3 regions of the uncultured Neisseria sp. genome follow, and region 1 is predicted to be linked to each of the others. Evidence: predicted binding sites of a transcription regulator. Region 1 holds the regulator's gene; each other region holds the start of a gene.
The links. Region 1 encodes FNR, which switches genes on or off when oxygen is low (the NO sensors DNR and NnrR bind a similar motif). Its sites were predicted from a motif close to TTGATNNNNATCAA; they were not measured.

Region 1 (2,272 bases):
GAATTTGTCAAAAACTACCCTAAAGTCAATTTGACCATCAAACAAGGCAGCCCTTCTGCCATTGCGCAAATGGTCAGCAGCGGCGAAGCGGATTTGGCAATTATTACCGAACGCATTGACGATCATCCCGAGTTGGGCAAACTGCCCTGCTATGAATGGAACCATGCCGTCATTGTTCCGCACGACCACCCTCTTTTGGACTGCCGCAATCCTTTAAGCCTTGAAGATTTGGCTTCTTTTCCGCTGGTTACTTACGAATTTGCTTTTAATTCCGGCAGCAGCATTGCGCGTACATTTAATAAAGCGCATATTGAGCAACCTGATGTTGCCTTATCGGCTGCCGATACGGATGTATTGAAGACGTATGTTCGCTTAGGCTTGGGTGTTGGTTTGATGGCCAAAATGGCGTACGATCCCGCGGTCGATCAAGATTTACAGCTGATTGATGCGGCGCACTTATTTGAACCGTCGCCCACTTGGATAGCCTTACGCTCGGATACTTACCTGCGCGGTTATACCTATGATTTTATACAGATGTTTGCACCGAAACTGACCCGTGAAGCAGTTGACCGCATTCTGTACACGCCGGTTGTTGAAGATTTTTCAATTTAACATCTAACTATAACTTGCGTAACTTAACAATTATTCTTTAATTCTTGTTAAAAAGGCCGTCTGAAATATTTCAAACGGCCTAAGATTCAGATAGCATGCGAACAACCAGAAACCATTTTCTTCAAGGTTGTCGCATCTAAGATTTTGATGTGCTTGTGTTCAACAGAAATCAAGCCTTCATGATGGAATTTAGACAAGGTGCGACTGACTGTTTCCAGTTTCAGCCCCAAATAGCTGCCGATTTCCTCACGCGACATCCGCAAGATAAAATCATTGGCGGCAAAACCTCGTGAATAGAGACGCTGGGACAAGTTGAGCAAGAATGCCGCCAATCGCTCTTCAGCGCGCATATTGCCCAAAAGCAACATAACGCCCTGATCTCGGACAATTTCGCGGCTCATCAAGCGGAAAAAGTGAGAACGGAGGCTGGGAATATCCTGACCGAGTTCTTCAATATGTGTAAACGGAAGCTCGCATACCTCGCTGTCTTCCAAAGCCACAGCATCACAGCTGTGAATATGGGAACAAATCCCATCCATACCGATCAGCTCGCCCGACATAAAAAAGCCGGTTACCTGATCTCGTCCATCTTGGCTGGCGACTGTTGTCTTAAAGAAGCCCGCACGGATGGCAAACAAAGAGGTAAACGGCTCGCCGGCACGGAACAGGTATTCACCTTTTTTCAGACGGCGGCTTTGACGAATAACCGCGTCTAATTGTGAAAATTCGTTAGGCATCAGTCCGACAGGCAAACACAGCTCGCGTAAAGAACATGTGGAACACAAGGTTTTCATTTGATGTGTTGCATTGTGTGTGGCCATAACGCACCCTTAATCTGCATAGTTCTATAAATCCCTGATGAAGCCGAATAACTATTGACCCAAGTCAAAGTCGGCATATCATTATGAGGCATTCTACCAAACTATCGAAATTTTGACTAAAATTTTCCCTAATTTCCTTACTTCATACTACAAGCCCCGACCATGAAAATCATCCCCATCTCAAATAATACCAACATAAACAATGAATTACCGGAATTCGACCGCGAATTGATTGCCAGTTTGCCATCAAGCGGTCCACGTTATACATCCTATCCGACCGCCGACCGCTTCCATGAAGGCTTTAAAGAAGCCGAATATATCCAAGCTTTAAACCTGCGCAACATGGGCGCGCTCAACAAACCCCTTTCGCTCTACATTCACATTCCTTTCTGCAATACCATCTGCTACTACTGCGGCTGCAACAAAATCATTACCAAAGACAAAAGCCGTGCTGATGCCTATATCCAGTATCTGGAAAAAGAAATGGAATTGCTGGCACCGCATTTAGGCGGACGACACCAGCTTGCGCAACTCCACTTCGGCGGCGGCACGCCGACATTCCTAAGCGACGACCAACTCGAACGCGTCTTCGAAATGATCCGCAAATACTTCCAGCTCATCCCCAACGGCGAATACTCCATCGAAATCGACCCGCGCAAAGTCAGCCGCGAAACCGTCCTCAAACTGGGCAAACTCGGTTTCAACCGCATGAGTGTCGGCATTCAAGACTTCGATCCTAAAGTGCAGGCAGCCGTCAACCGTATCCAAAGTTACGAAGAAACCAAAGAAGTCATCGATGCCGCCCGCGAAGCCGGGTTCAAATCCGTCAGCGTCGATTT
Region 2 (2,272 bases), on a different contig from region 1:
GGCGGCCGTAAAGACATTATGGAATGTATTTCCCCATTGGGCGGCGTGTATCAGGCAGGCACATTGTCCGGTAATCCGATTGCGGTTGCGGCCGGTTTGAAAACGCTGGAAATCATTCAGCGCGAAGGCTTCTATGGAAACCTGACTGCCCTGACCCAACGCCTCGCCAACGGTATTGCCGACGCGGCCAAAGCGCACGGCGTTGAATTTACGGCGGACAGCGTGGGCGGCATGTTTGGTTTGTATTTTGCCAGCCATGCACCGCAAAACTACGCCGATATGGCGCGTTCCAATATTGAAGGTTTCAAACATTTCTTTCACGGTATGCTCGACCGCAATGTCGCATTCGGCCCGTCAGCTTATGAAGCCGGTTTTGTTTCCGCCGCGCATACGCCTGAGCTGATTGATGAAACCATTGCTGCGGCACACGAAGTGTTCAAAGAAATGGCGAAATAAAAGCTGAAACTGTCATGTGAGAAAAGGCCGTCTGAAAAATATTCAGACGGCCTTTCGCTATTTTAAATCAATGCTTGATTATGCTTCTTCGGCTTTGCTGCGGATAATCAGCAGAGGCAGGTGGCTTTGACGCATTACGGTCTCGGCGAAGCTGCCCATCAGCAGGTGCATCAGGCCGGTGCGGCCGTGTGTGCCGAGTACCAGCAGGTCTGCGCCGTTGTTGTCGGCGTAGTCAACCAAGTCTTGCGCCATTTCGCGTGCGCCTTTGTTGGCAACCAACAAGTGTTTCACGATGTTTTCAACGCCGTTTTCACGCGCTGTTTTTTCTGCGAAATCCAAAACTTCGTTGCCTTGAGCCACTGCGGCGGCTTCGTAGCTTTCATGTTGCAGGAATTCAGGAGCCAAAGCCATGTATTCGGCAGGGTTGGCAACGTGAACCAAAGTCAGTTGGGCTTTGTTGAGGCTTGCCAGTTCGGCGGCGTGTTTCAATGCATTGAGGGAGGTCTCGCTACCGTCAACGGCTACAACCAGATGTTTGTACATATTCATTCTCCTTTTGCGCCGAGTAGCGGCACTTTCGTTTAATATGAAATCAGAACTTGTCTGAATGTGAAACGATTATAAACTCTTTCGGGCGGGTACAACAGCCCATCTGCTTTCAAGTATAATGTCAGTCCGAATCGCCTGTCGCGTTTTTCATTAATTTATTGATATATCACAAGGTTACTTATGCAGGATGCCGCTTTTCTATCTTCGCGCCGCTTTGGCGGCATTGCCAGACTTTACGGAGACGAAGCACTGGCGCGCTTTTCGCGTGCGCATGTGTGCGTGGTCGGTGTCGGCGGCGTCGGCTCGTGGGCGGTAGAAGCTTTGGCGAGGAGCGGTATCGGTCGTTTAACGCTGATTGATTTGGACAACGTTGCCGAGTCCAATGTCAACCGCCAGTTGCACGCTTTGACCGATGATTTCGGTAAGGCAAAAGTTACCGCTTTGCGCGAACGCATTGCCCAAATCAATCCGCAATGCGAAGTGACGGAAATCGAAGATTTTGTTACCGAAGACAATCTGGACGAGCTTTTCAGACGGCCTTTTGACTTTGTTATCGACGCCATTGACCAAATCCGTGTCAAAGCTGCGATGGCGGCGTATTTCGTGCAACATAAACAACCGTTTATTATCAGCGGCGGCGCGGGCGGACAGAAAAATCCGGCTTTGATTCAAACCGCCGATTTGAGCCGCGTTACCCACGATCCGCTGCTTTCCAACTTGCGCTATACCTTGCGCAAGCGCTACGGCTTCAGCCGCGATACCAAAGAAAAAATGCGCGTGCCTTGCGTTTATTCAACCGAGAATATTACGCCGCCGCAATCCGGCGAAGCGTGTTCGACCGATGCCGCGCCGCAAGGTTTGTCCTGCGCGGGCTACGGTGCGAGTATGCTGGTGACGGCTTCGTTTGGGCTGTATTGTGCGCAGGCAGCGGTGGAGCATATTGCGGAACGGAAGTGAGGGGTAGGGGAAGATGGTTAAGAGCCGATTTTTTAAAGCCTACTTTATTGCCAGTCTGATTTATGCGGTATGGTTCGGCGTATTGATGTATGCTGTCGATCCGATGTTTCTCAATGTGATGGAATGCAATACGCTGCCGGGCGATTATTTGTGCGTGCAAAGCGGTTATGACCGCCCATTCACCACTTTTCTTTATCCGTTTCTGTCCGTCGTGATGTTCAGCCTTTTACACGCCGGTATTATGAAATGGCGTAAACGCCGTTCGGTTAAAATGATTTGGCTTTTGGTCGGCTGCGAAAGTTTGCTGTTG
Region 3 (2,272 bases), on a different contig from region 1:
TTCAGAAATCAAGGTCAACGGGATACCCAAATCGAGGGCATTAATCCCGGTCCATTTGCCTGTACCTTTTTGACCTGCGGTATCGAGGATTTTTTCGACCAAAGGTTCGCCGTTTTCATCTCGGTAACCCAAAATCGCGGCGGTAATTTCGACCAGATAAGAATCCAGTTCGGTTTTGTTCCACTCGTTGAAGATTTGGTGCATTTCGTCATAAGACAGACCCAAACCGTCTTTCATGAATTGGTACGCTTCACAAATCAACTGCATGTCGCCGTATTCGATACCGTTGTGCACCATTTTGACGAAGTGGCCCGCACCATCACGGCCGACCCAGTCGCAGCAAGGCTCGCCTTGAGGCGTTTTGGCGGAGATGGCTTGGAAAATCGGTTTAACGGCAGACCATGCAGCTTCATCGCCACCAGGCATGATAGACGGGCCGTGACGCGCGCCTTCTTCGCCGCCGGATACGCCCGCGCCGATAAAGCGGATACCTTTTGCCGCCAGCTCGTGTGTACGGCGGGTAGAATCAGGATAGTTGGCATTGCCACCGTCAATAATGATGTCGCCTTCGTCCAAAAGCGGAACGAGTTGCTCGATAAAGTCGTCCACGACAGAACCTGCGCGAACCATCATCATGATTTTGCGTGGTTTTTCTAATTTATCAACCAGATCTTGCAGTGAATATGCGCCGATAATATTGGTATTTTTGGCTGCGCCGTTTAAAAAATCATCTACTTTGCTGGTCGTACGGTTGAATGCGACAACTTTAAAACCGTTGTCGTTCATGTTGAGAATCAGGTTTTGCCCCATCACGGCAAGGCCGATTACGCCAATGTCGCCTTTCATTTGGTGAAACTCCGTTATTGATTAATTTTATCAAGCGTAACTCTAGCTGATTTACACGTTTTTAACAATCCTTAACTTTTTAATTTTTTGAAAAGATGCCTTTACGTTTCAGACGGCCTTTGCCTTTGGGAAAACAAACTATAAATTAGATTTTAAATAATAAATAGAAGATGATATTGAATGCTGCCACAGCTTGTTGATAACTTTGATTACAAAAAATTTTCAAATACTTAGCTGATATTTTTTGATGAGGATAAAGTAAGGTCGGCCTTGTTTGCAGATGTGGATAAATTTTTTCTGCTGCTTCATTCTGTGGATAACTTTTTGCCTGTGCACAATCTTAGCTTGTTTTATACTTCTCCAATCGGAACTGATTGACTAGAGAAATAGTCAAATAGTTTTTTATTTCAAGCTATTTTCATATTTCCTTTTGTTTAAGCTGGGAAAAGGCCGTCTGAAAATATGTCAATAATGGTATGTATATGAAGTTTTCCTTTAGTATTAAACTGTTATCCGTTTTTATTTTGGCCGCTTGTGCGCAACAGCCGGTTCAAAAACCTCAAGTTACCCTACCCTCCGTATCTGTGGGTAACCATGCGCCGGAACAAGGGACGGGGCTGACCGAGCAGAAATTGATCCGCGCCAAGCATTATATGGCGGCATCTGCCAATCCGTTGGCAACCGAGGCGGGATATGAAATTTTGAGACGCGGCGGCAGCGCGATAGATGCGATGATCGCCATGCAGACGACCTTAGGTCTGACCGAACCGCAGTCTTCCGGATTGGGTGGCGGTGCGTTTTTGGTGTATTGGGACAATAAGGCGAAAAAGCTGACGACGTTTGATGCCCGTGAAACAGCGCCAAAAGCGGCAACACCGGAACTTTTCTTGGACGAAAACGGTAAACCGATGGGCTTTATGAAAGCGGTGGTCGGTGGCCGTTCGGTCGGTGTGCCGGGGATTCCGAAGCTGTTGGAAGATGTCCACAAGCGTTACGGCAAATTGCCGTGGGCAAATTTGTTTGAGAAACCGATTACTTTGGCGGAACAAGGTTTTGCCGTTTCTCCGCGTATGGCGAAATCCATCGAGCAAAATTTGGAACCCTTGCAACGTTATCCGCAAACCGCCGCTTACTTCCTGCCTGACGGCAAACCTTTGGCTGCGGGAACGGTTTTAAAAAATCCTGAATTTGCGCGTTCTGTGCGCCAGTTGGCGGAAAAAGGCAGCACGCCGTTTTATCAGGGAATGCAGGCGCAGAATATTGTCCGTGCCGTTACCGGCGCTGTGGATAATCCCGGAAAAATCAGCATGGCGGATTTGAAAAACTATCAAGTTATCGAGCGTAAGCCGGTTTGTGCGCCGTATCGTGAATATGAAGTTTGCGGCATGGGCGCGCCAAGTTCCGGCGCAATCGCTTTGGGGCAGAT

Region 2: a site for FNR is predicted at 1,164-1,177, ahead of Q1M25_RS01790 (universal stress protein). Genes of this name have one in related genera too.
Region 3: a site for FNR is predicted at 1,091-1,104, ahead of gnd (decarboxylating NADP(+)-dependent phosphogluconate dehydrogenase). Genes of this name have one in related genera too.

What each region holds. Positions count from the first base shown of each region.
Region 1 covers NZ_CATNVN010000065.1:2,869-5,140, reverse strand. The annotation lists gene Q1M25_RS05580 (CysB family HTH-type transcriptional regulator) at 1-612, shown strand, start outside; gene fnr (fumarate/nitrate reduction transcriptional regulator Fnr) at 699-1,433, opposite strand; gene hemN (oxygen-independent coproporphyrinogen III oxidase) at 1,596-2,272, shown strand, end outside.
Region 2 covers NZ_CATNVN010000012.1:19,656-21,927, forward strand. The annotation lists gene hemL (glutamate-1-semialdehyde 2,1-aminomutase) at 1-456, shown strand, start outside; gene Q1M25_RS01790 (universal stress protein) at 535-999, opposite strand; gene Q1M25_RS01795 (ThiF family adenylyltransferase) at 1,186-1,962, shown strand; gene Q1M25_RS01800 (hypothetical protein) at 1,976-2,272, shown strand, end outside.
Region 3 covers NZ_CATNVN010000044.1:2,226-4,497, reverse strand. The annotation lists gene gnd (decarboxylating NADP(+)-dependent phosphogluconate dehydrogenase) at 1-846, opposite strand, end outside; gene ggt (gamma-glutamyltransferase) at 1,329-2,272, shown strand, end outside.